Regions from separate parts of the Streptomyces sp. NPDC005492 genome, predicted to be linked through region 2. Evidence: riboswitches for the same ligand, from Rfam matches in the RefSeq annotation. Region 2 holds a riboswitch; each other region holds the start of a gene.
The links. Region 2 has a riboswitch for cyclic di-AMP ahead of ABZT04_RS14070 (transglycosylase SLT domain-containing protein). Riboswitches for the same ligand answer to the same signal wherever they lie in the genome.
Positions count from the first base shown of each region.

Region 1: it holds a riboswitch for cyclic di-AMP, as region 2 does, so the genes downstream of both, ABZT04_RS02225 (transglycosylase family protein) here and ABZT04_RS14070 (transglycosylase SLT domain-containing protein) in region 2, are expected to answer to the same signal.
Region 3: it holds a riboswitch for cyclic di-AMP, as region 2 does, so the genes downstream of both, ABZT04_RS27400 (LysM peptidoglycan-binding domain-containing M23 family metallopeptidase) here and ABZT04_RS14070 (transglycosylase SLT domain-containing protein) in region 2, are expected to answer to the same signal.

Region 1 is NZ_JBEXDX010000001.1:478,392-483,407, reverse strand. It holds gene ABZT04_RS02240 (DUF501 domain-containing protein) at 1-119, opposite strand, end outside; gene ABZT04_RS02235 (septum formation initiator family protein) at 188-664, opposite strand; gene eno (phosphopyruvate hydratase) at 769-2,055, opposite strand; gene ABZT04_RS02225 (transglycosylase family protein) at 2,348-3,034, opposite strand; cyclic di-AMP (ydaO/yuaA leader) riboswitch at 3,038-3,209, opposite strand; gene ABZT04_RS02220 (transglycosylase family protein) at 3,403-4,374, opposite strand; gene ABZT04_RS02215 (cytochrome P450) at 4,500-5,016, opposite strand, start outside.
Region 2 is NZ_JBEXDX010000008.1:169,453-174,468, forward strand. It holds gene ABZT04_RS14055 (carbohydrate ABC transporter permease) at 1-466, shown strand, start outside; gene ABZT04_RS14060 (LacI family DNA-binding transcriptional regulator) at 523-1,551, shown strand; gene ABZT04_RS14065 (HAD family hydrolase) at 1,658-2,476, shown strand; gene ABZT04_RS14070 (transglycosylase SLT domain-containing protein) at 2,473-2,940, opposite strand; cyclic di-AMP (ydaO/yuaA leader) riboswitch at 2,944-3,147, opposite strand; gene ABZT04_RS14075 (CocE/NonD family hydrolase) at 3,379-5,016, opposite strand, start outside.
Region 3 is NZ_JBEXDX010000022.1:117,713-122,728, reverse strand. It holds gene ABZT04_RS27405 (alpha-galactosidase) at 1-1,970, shown strand, start outside; cyclic di-AMP (ydaO/yuaA leader) riboswitch at 2,274-2,436, shown strand; gene ABZT04_RS27400 (LysM peptidoglycan-binding domain-containing M23 family metallopeptidase) at 2,441-3,349, shown strand; gene ABZT04_RS27395 (SGNH/GDSL hydrolase family protein) at 3,549-4,334, shown strand; gene ABZT04_RS27390 (TetR/AcrR family transcriptional regulator) at 4,412-5,016, opposite strand, start outside.

The sequences.
Region 1 (5,016 bases), on a different contig from region 2:
GGACAGCGGTGCGCGATCGCGCGCAGGCCGCGCGGCGGACGCCCGAGCTGCTGCTTGAAGGCCTCGACGTCCGCGTCGGTGGGCTCGGTGCGCGGAGTGGACGGCGGGGGCGTTTCCATGCGGGTACGAAAGTCTCTCTGTCAGTTCAGTTCGCTGTCGCCAGTGGCCACTGGTGGCTACTGGCTGGTTATTGGTCGGAGGCGTCGGACTTGTCCACGCCGTCCCACACGTTCGCGTACCAGGGGCGGTCGGCCGCGCCCAGCTCGGCGCGCGACTGCTTCGCCGCGTCCGGGTCGATCACGATGTAGCCCGTCTCGCCGGGCATCACATAGTGCAGCCGCTGCCTGATCTGCTGTTCCGCGTACGAGTCGTCCTGCCAGCGTGCCTTGAGGTCGCGCAGTTGCTCGACGCGCTGCCGCGCCTGCGCCTGCTGCCGCTGAAGGTCGGAGACCTCGGCGCGCTGGGAGACGTACTGCCTTATCGGGTACGCGAGCGCCACGATCAGCGAGCACAGCACCAGGGCGAGAAGGGCCGCCCGGCCGGTGAGCCGGGAGCGGCGGGCCTGCCGCTTGGTCTGGGAGCGGTAGACCCGGGCCGCCGTCTGCTCGCCGAGCAGCTTCAGCCTGGTCGCGGTGGAGAACCGGTCCCGGTCCTTCACGGCCATCTTCCCCGCCTCCCGTTCACACGCGCGTACGTCCCCGCACACGGTACGGGACCGGTACGGGGACGTACGTACGACTGGCTAAGGATTGACCCTGGTGGGGTCAGTCAGCCCTTGAAGCGAGGGAAGGCCGAACGGCCCGCGTACTCCGCCGCGTCGTCGAGGATCTCCTCGATGCGCAGGAGCTGGTTGTACTTGGCGACGCGGTCCGAGCGGGCCGGGGCGCCGGTCTTGATCTGGCCGCAGTTCACCGCGACGGCGAGGTCGGCGATGGTGACGTCCTCGGTCTCGCCGGAGCGGTGGGACATCATGCACTTGAAGCCGTTGCGCTGGGCCATCTCGACGGCGTCCAGGGTCTCGGTCAGCGAGCCGATCTGGTTCACCTTGACGAGCAGGGCGTTGGCGATGCCCTCCTCGATGCCGCGGGCGAGGCGCTCGGGGTTGGTGACGAAGAGGTCGTCGCCGACGATCTGGACCTTCTCGCCCAGCTTGTCGGTGATGACCTTCCAGCCGGCCCAGTCGTCCTCGAACAGCGGGTCCTCGATGGAGACGAGCGGGTACGCGGAGACCAGCTCCTCGTAGTACTCGGTCATCTCGGCGGCCGAGCGGGACTTGCCCTCGAACTCGTACTTGCCGTCCTTGTAGAACTCGGAGGCGGCTACATCAAGCGCCAGGGCAATCTGCTCGCCGGGGATGTAACCGGCCTGCTTGATGGCCTCGATGATGAGGTCGAGGGCGGCGCGGTTGGACTCCAGGTTCGGGGCGAAGCCGCCCTCGTCGCCGAGGCCGGTGGACAGGCCCTTGGTCTTCAGCACCTTCTTGAGGGTGTGGTAGACCTCGGCGCCCCAGCGCAGCGCCTCGGAGAAGGACTCCGCGCCGATCGGGGCGATCATGAACTCCTGGATGTCCACGTTCGAGTCGGCGTGCGAGCCGCCGTTCAGGATGTTCATCATCGGGACGGGCAGCAGGTGCGCGTTCGGGCCGCCCAGGTAGCGGAAGAGCGGGAGGTCGCTGGCCTCGGACGCGGCGTGGGCGACGGCGAGGGAGACGCCGAGGATGGCGTTGGCGCCGAGCGAGCCCTTGTTGTCGGTGGCGTCCAGGTCGAACATCGCCTGGTCGATCAGGCGCTGCTCGGTGGCGTCGTAGCCGACGAGCTCCGGGCCGATCTGCTCGATGACGGCGAGGACGGCCTTCTCGACACCCTTGCCGCCGTAGCGGTTGGGGTCACCGTCACGCAGCTCGATGGCCTCGAAGGCACCCGTGGAGGCGCCGGACGGAACGGCGGCACGACCCGTGCTGCCGTCGTCGAGGCCGACCTCGACCTCGACCGTGGGGTTGCCTCGGGAGTCCAGGATTTCCCGGGCTACGACGACGTCGATGGACGGCACGAGCATCTCCTTCTTCAATGTGACGCGGCTACGCAGTACCGCGGTGGGCTCTGCGAGACGAGCCTAACCGGCTCCGGGCGATCGGCCAGTCTGTCGACCATCCCTTGAGCAGAACCGAGAGTAAATTGTTTCCGAACGGAACAAAAACCGCTCCGGAAGCGTGCGCAAAAAAGCCCCGCCCCGGTGCGTACGGGGGAACACGCACCGGAGCGGGGAGCCCGTGGGGGACGGGGGTGACCCTCACGAGGTCTCCATGGTGCAGTCCACGGATGTGAGGGCGCTGTGGTTCAGCTGAGTACTACTTAAGGTGGAGCTGCTGACCCGGGTAGATGAAGTCGGCGTCGTCGATGATGTCCTTGTTCAGCTTGAACAGCTTCTGCCAGCCGCCCTTCACCTTGTGCTTCTCGGCGATGGAGCTGAGGGTGTCACCCTTGACGACCTTGTACTCGCCGTCCCCCTTCTTGACCTTCTTGCCGGTCGGGGTGGTGACGGTCTTCTTGGCGGCCGGGCGCTCGGCGGAGCGGGAGGCCGTCGTGTCGGAGGTGGAGCGCTCGCTGGTGCTGCTGCTCGACGAGCTGCTGCTGGAGGAGCTGGAGCTGCCGCCGGAGTAGGTGGCGCTCGACAGGCCGGTGCCGCAGACGGGCCAGGCACCCTTGCCCTGGGCGGCGAGAACCTTCTCCGCCACGGCGATCTGCTGGGCCTTGGAGGCCTGGTTCGCGGTGGAGGCGTAGGCGGTGCCGCCGTACGCGGCCCACGTCGAGGCGGAGAACTGGAGACCGCCGTAGTAGCCGTTGCCGGTGTTGATGGACCAGTTGCCGCCGGACTCGCACTGGGCGACCGTGTCCCACTCAGAGGCGGTGGCGGCGGAGGCGTTGCCGGCCGCCATGAGCGGGGCGGCGATGGCGACACCGGTCACGCTGGCGAGCGTGGCGACGCGGGTGGCCTTGGACGGACGGCGGTGCTTGCCCTTGCCGGAAAACAGCATGGAAGATCCCCTCACCGACGCCTGCGAGGTGAGCTGTCGGGTTCGGGCCGTGTGAGTTGCCCGGCCGCGCACCTCGCGGTGCGCGACTTAACCCCAAGCCGGATCCAGCAGCCTCAACTGCCGGGCCCAGCACTTACCTTGGGTCCCCCGCTCCTGCCTACGGCGCTTGACGCGACGACTGTTCCCGGAAGCCGCTGGCAGGACTCGGCGTGTGCGGCAGCCGGGGCTCGTGGTGACGAGCGGCCTTGACCGTAGACAGGGAATCGGCGGAATTTCAAAGACGATCAGGGCTTCTGAGACTCATCCCACACTTTCACCAAACCGGACATTCAGCGCGAAGCGTGACGTGAACTCCCGCTGTTTTCCTGCTACTTTCCGCCCGTTTCAGCGCTCACGTCCAAGGTCTGACCGGCGGCGATCCGGGTCGGATCGGCGCCTATCACCTTTTTATTCTCGGCGTACAGCGCGCGCCATCCGCCGTCGAAGCCAAGGGAGTCGGCGATCGACGCGAGGGAGTCGCCGGCACGGACGGTGTACGTCTTCGCCGTCACACTCTCCTCGGCGCTCGCCCCGCGATGCTTTCCGGTGCTTCCCTGGTCGCTGCTTCCCTCATCGGTCGCATCACCGAGCGCACCGGTGTCGACGAGGCTCCACTTCCCCACCGCCTGCTCCGAGTTGTCCGATTCGTCGAGTTTCGGAGATGCGGAGGCCGAGGCGCCACTCGCCGAAGGAGTGGTGGACTTGTCGGACTTGGTGGAGTTGTGCGTCGCGGAGGACGAGGGGCTGCTCGACGGGTCGGCGGCGGAGGAGTCGGACGAATCCGATGAATTCGAGTCCGTACTGCCGGAGTCGGACAGGCCGGACGAGCCCGATGTACCGGAGGAGTCGGTGGAGCCCGAGGAGTCCGTCGCGTCGGCCGACGGCGAGTCGCTCGCGACGCCCGTGTCGACGTTCGTCGAACCCGAGGTCGTGGTGAGGCCGGAGAGCAGCGCGCAGGTGGTCCACGCGGAGGTGCCCTTGGCGTCGAGGATCTTCTCGGCGACGGCTATCTGCTGGGAGCGGCTGGCCAGGTCGGCGCTCGGGGCGTACTCGAGACCCCCGTACTTGTCCCAGTCGTCCTGGGTGATCTGGAGCCCGCCGTAGTAGCCGTTGCCGCTGTTCTCGCTCCAGGAGCCGCCGCTCTCGCACTCGGCCACCTTGTCCCAGGTGGTGCCGTCGGCGGCGTTCGCGGCGGCGGCGCCGAGGAGCGGGATGGCGATGGCGGAGCCGGTCACCCCGGCCGCGACGAGCAGAGCCGGAGCCTGACGGGGGCGACGGTGACGACCGTTCCCGGAGAGCATGCGGAGGCCTTTCGCGTGACAGCGGGGGAGCGCGCGGCGGGTGGTGCGGGGCGCCGCGCTGGTACGTGAACGTAGCCGCAGTCGATCACTTGTCACAAGTTAATGCCACGCAGATCACGTGAAGATCACAGAGTTGAAGAAGTGTCATCTTCGGGTTTGGCGGCCCGAATCACCCGTTCCGGGGTGAACTCCACGGGCAGGGTGCGCAGTCCGCGCATGATGAGCCCGCCGCGCCAGCGCAAGTCGGCGGGGTCCGCCGCGAGTTGCAGGTCCGGGAGGCGGGTGAGGAGGGTGGCCAGCGCGGTCTGGCCCTCCAGGCGGGCGAGCGGGGCACCAAGGCAGTAATGAATGCCGTGGCCGTAACCGAGGTGTTGATTGTCACGCCGTCCGAGATCGAGGACGTCGGGATCGGCGAACCGTTCCGGATCGCGGTCCGCGGCGGCCAGGACGACGAGCACGGGGTCGCCTGCCGCGATGTCCTGCCCGCCGAGGGTGAGGGGCCCGGTGGCGAAGCGCCAGGTAGCCAGCTCCACCGGACCGTCGTAGCGCAGGAGTTCCTCGACGCCGGTTTCGAGGAGCCCGTGTTCGCCCGCGGCCAGGGACTTCTCCAGGCGGGTGCGCTGGTCGGGGTGGGTGAGGAGG
Region 2 (5,016 bases):
GCAGTACCTGCTGCTGTCGAAGCTGGGCCTGGCCGACTCGTACTGGTCGATGCTGCTCCCGTCGATCCTCTCGCCCTACGGCGTCTACCTCGTCCGGATCTACGCGGCGGCCTCGGTCCCCGCCGAACTCCTCGAAGCGGCCCGCATGGACGGCGCGAGCGAGTGGCGGATCTTCTCCCGGATCGCGGTGCCGATGATGATGCCGGGCCTCATCACGGTGTTCCTGTTCCAGTTCGTCGCCATCTGGAACAACTTCCTGCTGCCGTACGTGATGCTCGCGGACGACAACAAGTTCCCGATCACACTGGGCCTTTACACCCTGCTCTCCCAGGGCGCCTCCCAACCGGCCCTCTACACGCTGGTCATCATGGGCTGCTTCCTGGCGATCCTGCCCCTGATCGCGCTGTTCCTGGTGATCCAGCGGTTCTGGTCCCTGGACCTGCTGAGCGGCTCGGTCAAGGCCTGAGGCACGTACGGAGCCCAACCTCCCCCCACCGCACCCGAACGGGCAGAACGAGGACCATGACCACCAGTCCGAACGGACGCCGCAAACCGCCCACCATCCACGACGTGGCCCGGGAGGCAGGGGTCTCCCGGGGCACCGTCTCCCGGTTCCTGAACGGCGGCCACTACGTCTCGCCCGCCGCCCGCAACGCGGTGGAGACGGCGATCAGGAAGACGGGCTACGTCGTCAACCGGCACGCCCGCTCCCTGAGCACCGGACGCTCGGACTCGGTGGCGTTCCTCCTCACCGAGCCGCAGGAGAAGTTCTTCGAGGACCCCAACTTCAATGTCCTGCTGCGGGGTTGCACCGAACACCTGGCCCGGCACGACATCCCCCTCCTGCTGATGCTGGCCTCCTCGCGCGACGAGCGCCGCCGCCTCACGCGGTACATCACCTCGGGCCACGTCGACGGCGTACTCCTGGTCTCCAACCACAGCGGAGACCCGGTCGCGGCCGAACTCCGGGACGCCGGGATCCCGTTGGTGGCCTGCGGCAAGCCGCTCGGCACCGCCTCCAAGTACAGCTATGTGGCCGCCGCCGACCGTGACGGCGCCCAGGAGATGGTCCGCCATCTCATCGCCCGCGGCCGCCGCCGCATCGCCATGGTCACCGGACCGCTCGACGCCCCCGGCGGCCCCGACCGTCTCGCCGGCTACCGAGACGTCCTCACCGAAGCAGGTCTGCCCCACGACCCCGCGCTCGTGGTCGAGGGCGACTACCGCCGCACCGGCGGTGAGGAGGCCGCCCGCCGCCTCCTGGCGCAGGCCCCCGACATCGACGCGGTGTTCGTCGCCTCCGACCTCATGGCCCTCGGAGTCGTCAACACCCTCCAGCAGTCCGGCCGTTCGGTCCCCGATGACATCGCTGTCGGAGGCTTCGACGACTCGGCGGCGGCCACCTCCATCACCCCGGCCCTCACCACCATGCGCCAGCCCTACGACCGCATCAGCGCCGAGATGGTCCGCATGCTGCTCGCCCAGATCGCCGGCGAGGACACGGCGGGCGTCATCCTGCCGACGGAACTGGTCGTCCGGGAGTCGGCATAACGGCCTTGTCTGTCAAACCAACCGGAACACGGGTCAACGGATGTGAAGGCAGCAGCCGTCCGGTTCGTGTCGAGTCGGTGGGGCTTTCCATCCGTATTCTCTGATCATGGCCGCACCCCTCGCATATGCACTGATCGCCACCGACCTGGACGGGACGCTGCTGCGCGGCGACGACACGCTCTCCGACCGGTCCCTCGCCGCGCTGCGGCGGGTGGCGGCGGCCGGTGCCCGGCATCTCGTCGTCACCGGCCGGCCCGCCCCGAGAGTGCGGCCGCTCCTCGACGACCTCGGCTCCAGGGGGCTCGCGGTGTGCGGACAGGGCGCGCAGTTGTACGACGCCGGCGCGGACCGTCTGCTCTGGTCGGTCACCCTGGACCGGGAGTTGGCGGAGACCGCGCTCGGCAAGATCGAGGCCGAGGTGGGCCAGGTGTACGCGGCTGTCGACCAGGACGGGGTGGACGGCCTCACCCTCATCGAGCCCGGCTACCTCATGCCGCACCCCACGCTCCCCGCCGTACGGGTCGAGCGGCGGGACGACCTGTGGGCCGAGCCGATCAGCAAGGTGCTGCTGCGTCATCCCGCCCTGGCGGACGACGAGTTGGCGTGCACGGCGCGTTCGGTGGTGGGTTCGCTGGCCTCGGTCACCATGTCGGGCCCCGGCACCGTCGAACTCCAGCCACTCGGCATCACCAAGGCGACCGGCCTCGCCCTCGCCGCCCGGCATCTGGGCCTGACCCCCGCCGACACCATCGCTTTCGGCGATATGCCGAACGACATCCCGATGTTCGACTGGGCGGCCCATGGCGTGGCGATGGCCAACGCCCATCCCGAACTCAAGGCGGTGGCCGACGAGGTGACGACGTCGAACGAGGACGACGGCATCGCCGTCGTCCTCGAAAGACTGCTGGTGGACGCCGGTTTCTAGTAGGCGCCGTACACGTTGTCGATGGAGCCGTACACCGCTGCCGCGTAGTTGCAGGCGGCGGTGATGTTCGCGACTGGGTCGTACGGGTCGAACGAGGTTCCCGCCACGTGGTAGGCGTTGAAGGTCGGGTCGATGACCTGGAGCAGGCCCTTCGACGGCGTACCGGCGGCGGCGTTGGAGTCCCAGTTGTTGATGGCCCACGGGTTGCCGGAGGACTCGCGGATCACGTTGCGGTAGATGCCGTTGTACGTGCCCGGAATCCCCTTCTGCGCCATGATCGCGAGGGACTCGCGGATCCAGCCGTCGAGGTTGTTGGGGTAGCCGGCGGCCGTGGTCGATGTGGTCGTGGCGGCCGAGGCGGTGGTCGCGCCGACGATCGGCAGGGCGAGGATCGCGGCACCGGTGCCGAGGACGGCGAGGTTGCGGACCAGGCGGGCGCGGCGGGACTGAGCGGTTGCAGGCATGACGAGGTTCCTCTCCGTCGCCTGCGAGGTGAGCTGTCGGGTTCGGGCTGGGAGGTGCCCGGCCGCGTCCTTGCGGACGTGGCTTAACCCCAAGCCGTCCCGGTCGTGCTGACCGGTCCGGCGACTTACCTGGTTCCCCCGCTCCTGCCGTGCGAGATGTTCGTGACTGGGATGTCGGGCGGCGGCAGGATTCGGCGTTCCGCTCGACAGGGCGGGAACGTATGCGAGAGCACATGTCCGGAACAAGTGGCGGAATCACACCTAACCCCTATTGACCTTGGTCTGAGGCGTATGGGGCACTTGATCCTTTGCGTGAGCCAAGGGTCAACTGTCAAACGCCACAAGGGGAAACGCGGACAGAGTGGGACACAGGTCATTCATAGAAATACGTGACCCAACTCACGGGAGGATTAAGAACGGCAAATCGGGCATTCGGCCTCAACTAGCAGTTCTCGGAATCCTTTTCTCCCACGTTCGGTGAAAGATCACCTCTCCGCCTTCGGTGCAGATGACCTCATTCGAGGTAATAAAGTCCGTTTCGTCGCACGTGATCTCCGACCGCGTGCGCACGGTCGTGTCCCAGGCCGACTCCGGCCGGTGCAGCCGGATCGACCAGTCCGAGCGGGTGCGCGCCGACAGCGGGTCCGACTCGTCGATCGTGTACGTCTCCAGCGCGTCCTCGGTGAACTCCAGCCCGTCGGGATACACACGCGTCCCGCCGTACCGGGGGTCCACCTCCAGCCGCCACTCGCCCTTCGCGACATCCCGCACGACCAGTCGCTCGGGGCGTGGCTCGTCGAGGGTGACCGGCTCGCTCACTCCGAGCGGCTCGGCCTCCTCGGGCTCCTCGAAGGAAATATGACCCGTCAATTCCCGCTCCCGCACCGGGAGTTCGAGCGCGCTGCCCTCCGGGTCCAGGGTGAAGCCGGCCGCCGACTCCGGCTGGGGCCAGATCCACGGCCAGTACGCCGAGGACACCGCGAGCCGGATGCGATGACCGGGCGGGACGGCGTACCCGATGCCGTTCAGCTCGAAGGCCACGTCCTCGGTGGCACCCGGCGTCCACGGCACCGCCCGGTCCCGGCCGTGCCGCGCCGACAGGTTCAGCACACCCCGGGTGACCAGGGTCGAGGAGCCGTCCGGGGCGACGTCGCACAGCCGGGCGATCACCTGCCCGCGCGGCACCGGGCAGGTCAGCCGCAGCCGCACCCTGGGCCGGCCCAGCACCCAGGTCTCGTCCGGCACCTCGAACTCGAAGCACGCCGACCGCGCGTCCTCGTCCCGCTGGTCCGGCGGCAGATCGGCGTCGTTCCCGAAGGGGAAGAACCGGCCCGCGTCCACACCGGTGTGCATGGGGGAGCGGACGATCACGGGCGCGCCGCGCAGACCGTACGTCGTCGTCTTCACATGCGGCGAGGGCCAGGACGGCTCGCCGACCCAGCGGCCCGGCAGGGTGTCGTAGACCGTGGCCGGGGGATGCGCGTCGCTGACGTAGGCGCGCAGGAGCGGGTCGGTGGTGACGCCGGTGTCCTCGCCCTTGAGCCAGTGGTCCCACCAGCGCAGGGTCTCCTGGAGGAAGCCGATCGCGGGTCCCGGCGGCAGGCCCCGGTCGGGGTACTGGTGGGACCAGGGTCCGATCAGGCCGCGCACCCGGTCGGGCGGGAGGTGCTCGACGAGCCGTAGGACGGTGTCCCGGTACGGGTCGTGCCAGCCGCCCACCGCGAGGACGGCCGCGCCGATCGCGCCGTAGTCCTCGCGGACGCTGCCGTGCTTCCAGTAGTCGTCCCGGATCTGGTGGGCCAGCCAGGTGTGGATGAACGGGTCGATCTGTTCCAGGCGTTCGAGCCACATGTCCCGCCAGACGAGGCCCGCGTACGCGGGGTCCGGCGGGCGCGCGACGAAGGCGAGCATGGTGGCCGCCCAGGCGTGCAGGTCGACGGCGAGGGCCGAACCTCCCATGTAGTGCACGTCGTTGTCGTAGCGGTCGTCGGTCGAGCAGACCGTGACGATCGCCTTCAACGGCTCCGGCGCGAGGGCCGCGATCTGGAGCGAGTTGAAACCACCCCAGGAGATACC
Region 3 (5,016 bases), on a different contig from region 2:
GGGGCCCCGCAATCGCCCTCGCCGACGCCGAGGACCTCGCCGCCCGCCCGCTGCCCGACTCCTCCTCCTTCGAGTCGCCGCTCGACGGACGCGAGGAGTACCCCGTCGAGGGCGGCCCCCGCTTCGCACGGCCCGCCCTGTCCGTGCGCACGCCCGAGCGCCGCGGCACGGAGTGGACCTTCGAGCGGTACGACACCGAGGGCGACGAACTCCGGCTCCGCTTCCGGGACACCGGCCTCGCGATCACCCTGCACTACCGGATGCGCGACGACGTCGTAGAACGCTGGACGACCCTCGACAACGACGGGTCCGAGCCCCTGGAGTTGCTGCGCGCCGACTCCGCCGTGTGGACGCTGCCCGAGCGGGACGGGTGGCGGCTCTCGCAGTTGCACGGGCGGTGGGCCGCCGAGTCCCGGCTGACGCGCTCCGAGCTCACCTACGGCGAGAAGGTCATCGGCAGCCGCCGCGGTCACACCGGACATCAGCACCTGCCCTGGGTCGCCCTCGACACCGACGCCACCGAGGAGCGCGGCGAGGTCTACGGCTGCGCCCTCGGCTGGTCGGGGTCCTGGCGGATCGCCGTGGCCCAACTCCCGGACGCGCGTGTGCAGATCGGCGGTGGCGCAGGTTACGACGACTCCGGGCTGCTGCTCCTGGAGTCCGGCGAGTCCTTCACGACCCCCGTCTTCGCCGGCCTGTGGAGCGACGGCGGTTACGGCGGCGCCAGCCGCACCTGGCACACGTACCAGCGGACGTACGTCATCCCGGACGCGGACCAGGACCGGCCGGTGCTCTACAACTCCTGGGAGGCCACCCAGTTCGACATCTCCGAGGAGCAGCAGGGCGTGCTCGCGCGGCGCGCCGCGGCGGCCGGGGTCGAGCTGTTCGTGGTCGACGACGGCTGGTTCGGCAAGCGCACCAGCGACCGCGCCGGACTCGGCGACTGGACGCCGAACCCGGACCGCTTCCCCGGCGGTGTCAAGCCGCTCGCCGACTACGTGCACGGCCTCGGCATGCAGTTCGGCATCTGGGTCGAGCCCGAAATGGTCAATCCGGACAGCGACCTGTACCGCGCGCACCCCGACTGGGTGCAGTTCCAACCAGGACGAAAGCGGACGGAGTTCCGCAATCAGCTCGTGCTGAACCTGGCGCGCGAGGACGTCCAGGAGTACCTCTGGGAGCGCCTCGACACGCTCCTGAGCAGCGCCCCCGTCGACTATGTGAAGTGGGACTTCAACCGCTGCTTCACCGACGCCGGCTGGCCCGGCGAGGCCTATCCGCAGCGCCTCTGGGTCGACCATGTGCGCGCCCTGTACGCCCTGTTGGACCGGCTGCGGGCCGCCCACCCCAAGGTCGCCTTCGAGTCCTGCTCGGGCGGTGGCGGCCGGATCGACCTCGGCATCATGAGCCGCACCGACCAGGTGTGGACCTCCGACAACACCGACCCGCTGGACCGGCTCGCCATCCAGCACGGCTTCAGCCAGATCCACCCCGCGCGCGTGATGGCCGCCTGGGTCACCGACAGCCCGAACACCCAGCTCAACGACCGGGTCAGCAGTCTGCGCTTCCGGTTCGTGAGCGCCATGTCCGGAGTGCTCGGTGTGGGCGGCGACCTCTCGGAGTGGACCGAGGAGGAACTCGCGGAGGCCCGCCAATGGGTGGACCTCTACAAGGAGATCCGCCCGCTCGTCCAGCGCGGCGACCTCCACCGGCTGCGCCCGCCGCAGGGCGGACTGAGTGCGGTGCAGTACGTGCGCGGCGACGAGACCGTCGTCCTCGCCCTCCTTCAGGCGCAGCACTACGGCGAGCCGGTACCGGCCCTCCGGCTGCGCGGGCTCGACCCGACGGCGTCGTACGAATGCCTCGAAACGGGCGAAGTCCACCGAGGTGCGGTCCTGTTGCACCACGGGCTGCGCACCGGGCTGCGTGGTGACCTCGATGCGACGGTTCTCCGCCTGCGTCGCATCTGAGCCTTCTGTCCTAATTGCAGCCTTCGTTCCAACTCGCTCTGGAGTAAAGGAAGCTGAGGAGAAGGTACGTGAGCAGCGTCATATTCGTGACCGTACGTCGTTCGTCATGTTCACGTAATTGACGTGCTATTCCTGGGGAATTGAGGGGCGGAGTCCGGTGGGAATTCACGGAGGGTGACTGTGAATTCCCACAGGGGATCACAAGAAACGCAAATCCGTGGAACCTCCTGCTTGTCCCTTTGCGTCTTCCTCGCTTACGTTCGCCACCAATCCGGACGGACGCCCAATCCTGCCGCCGACCGGAATCCGCACACACCCACCCGTATGCGGCAGGAGCGGGGGACCCACAGGTACGACGCCTGTTCCGGTCTCCGGAACGGGCTTGGGGTAAAGCCGCGACCAGCGCGCGGCCGGGCATCTCCAGCCCGCACCCGACAGCTCACCTCGCAGGCGCCGGAGAGGAATTCGTCATGCCCGCGAAGGGTAAGCACCGCCGCCCGAAGTCCCAGCGCCTCACCCGCTCGATGGCCGTAGCCGGAACCGGCGGCGCAGCCCTCGCCCTTCCGCTCATGGGAGCCACCGGCGCCCATGCCGCGACCACGACATCCGCTCCGGAAAAGGCGGTTCAGTCCGTTCCGGCGACCGAGAAGACGGTCGCCGAGAAGACCGTCTCGAAGTCGACGGGCGTCAGGACGTATTCGGTACGGTCGGGCGACTGGCTCGCGAAGATCGCCGAGGACCAGAACGTCACCGGCGGCTGGAAGAAGCTCTACCAGGACAACCGCGAGGTCATCGGCGGCGATCCGTCGCTGATCCACCCGGGCCTGAAGCTCACCCTCGGCCAGAAGGCCACGACGAGCGGGACGGACAAGACCGAGTCGTCCAACTCGTCCAAGACGACCGGCTCTTCGTCCTCCTCGTCTTCTTCCTCTTCGGCGTCTGCGGCTTCTTCGTCGAAGAGCACGTCCACCGGCTACGCCCTTCCCGTGACCGGTGCCACCATCGGCACCGGCTATCACGTCGCGGGCAGCATGTGGTCCAGCGGCTACCACACGGGCGTCGACTTCGTGGTCCCGACCGGCACCACCGTCAAGGCGATCGCCGCGGGCACGGTCGTCTCGGCGGCCTACGACGGCGCGTACGGCAACGAGGTCGTGATCCGGCACGCGGACGGCAAGTACTCGCAGTACGCCCACATGTCGCAGTTGTCCGTCTCGGCCGGCCAGACCGTGACCGAGGGCCAGCAGATCGGCCTCTCCGGCGCGACCGGCAACGTCACCGGCCCGCACCTGCACTTCGAGATCCGGACCACGCCGTACTACGGCTCGGACGTGGACCCGGTCGCCTACCTCCGCTCGCACGGAGTCTCCGTCGGCTGAGGTCGGTGCTGACACCTGGTCAGGGGCACGGCAGTTCCGGAGTCAACGCCCCTGACCAGAGACTTATTCCGACTTTGGACAACGCTTTACACGTGGCTTATCTCACCGACCGTCAACCCCTAAATACGATCGCGTAGGTCACAGCCCAGGGTGAATTATGGTTGCCGTGGCAGACGATTCGAAGAGTGACAACAGATCAGTGATCGGGTCGTACGTGGCGGTGGGGGACAGCTTCACCGAGGGCGTCGGCGACCCCGGGCCCGACGGAGCGATGGTCGGCTGGGCCGACCGGTTCGCGGTACTGCTCGCGGATCGCCGTCCCGAGGGCGACTTCGAGTACACCAACCTTGCCGTCCGCGGGAAACTCCTCGACCAGATCGTGGCCGACCAGCTCACCCGCGCCAAGGAGATCGGCCCCGACCTGGTCTCCTTCTGCGCGGGCGGCAACGACATCATCCGTCCCGGCACCGACCCCGACGAGGTCGCCGAGCGCTTCGAACGCGCGGTCGCCGACCTCACCTCCGCCGTCGGCACCGTCATGGTGACGACCGGCTTCGACACCCGTGGCGTGCCGGTGCTCAGGCATCTGCGCGGCAAGATCGCCACCTACAACGGACATGTGCGGGCCATCGCCGACCGGTACGGCTGCCCGGTGCTCGACCTGTGGTCCCTGAAGACGGTCCAGGACCGGCGGGCCTGGGACGGCGACCGGCTCCACCTCTCTCCCGAGGGCCACACGCGCGTGGCCCTCCGCGCCGGCCAGGTCCTCGGCGTCGAGGTCCCGGCCGACCCCGACCAGCCCTGGCCGCCCCTGCCACCGCGCGGCCCGCTCGACATCCGCCGCGACGACGTGCACTGGGCGCGCGAGTACCTGGTCCCATGGATCGGCCGCCGACTGCGCGGCGAGTCCTCGGGCGACCACGTGGAGGCCAAGGGGGCGCTGTCGCCCGACGACATCAAGATGCGGATCGAGGCGGTGGCCTGAGGGGGTGAGGGGCGCGGTTGCCGCGCCGCCTCGCAGGGGACCGCAGTGGAGTGGTGTGGCCACGAACCGAGCCCGTCTCAGGACGCGGTCAACGCCGCCACTTCCAGGCCCAGTTCGCGGGCGAGGGCCTCGTCGACCCACTCCAGGGCCCGCGCCCGCGGCACCGCTCCCGCGTACGCCGTCAGTTGTACGGCGAGGCCGTCCAGGAGGGCCGTGAGGCGCAGGGCGGTGCCGTTCGGGTCCGGGCAGTGGAACTCGCCGGCGGCGACTCCCTCGGTGACGACCTCCGCGAGCGCCCGCTTCCACTGCCGGTCGAGATCGCGGGTGACGTCCAGGAGGGCGGGTTCGCGAAGGGCCGCCGCCCAGCCCTCGATCCACAGCCGCCAGCCCTTGGCCTGCCCGGTCGGCGCGTACCAGCGCACCGCTGCCCGCAGTCGGCGCAGCGCGGTCGTCCGGCGGCCGAGCAGCTTGCGCAGATGCGCGAGGTCGTCCTCGGCGGCGAAGGCGAAGGCGGCGGCGACCAGTTTCTCCTTGGTCGAGAAGTGATAGAGCACCAGCGCGTTGCTCACACCGAGCGCCGAGGCCACGTCGGCGATCCTGACCGCCGCCACGCCCCGCGCCTCGATCTGCTCGACGGCGGCCCGCAGCAACTCCGCCCGCCGCTCCGCCACGCTCAACCGCA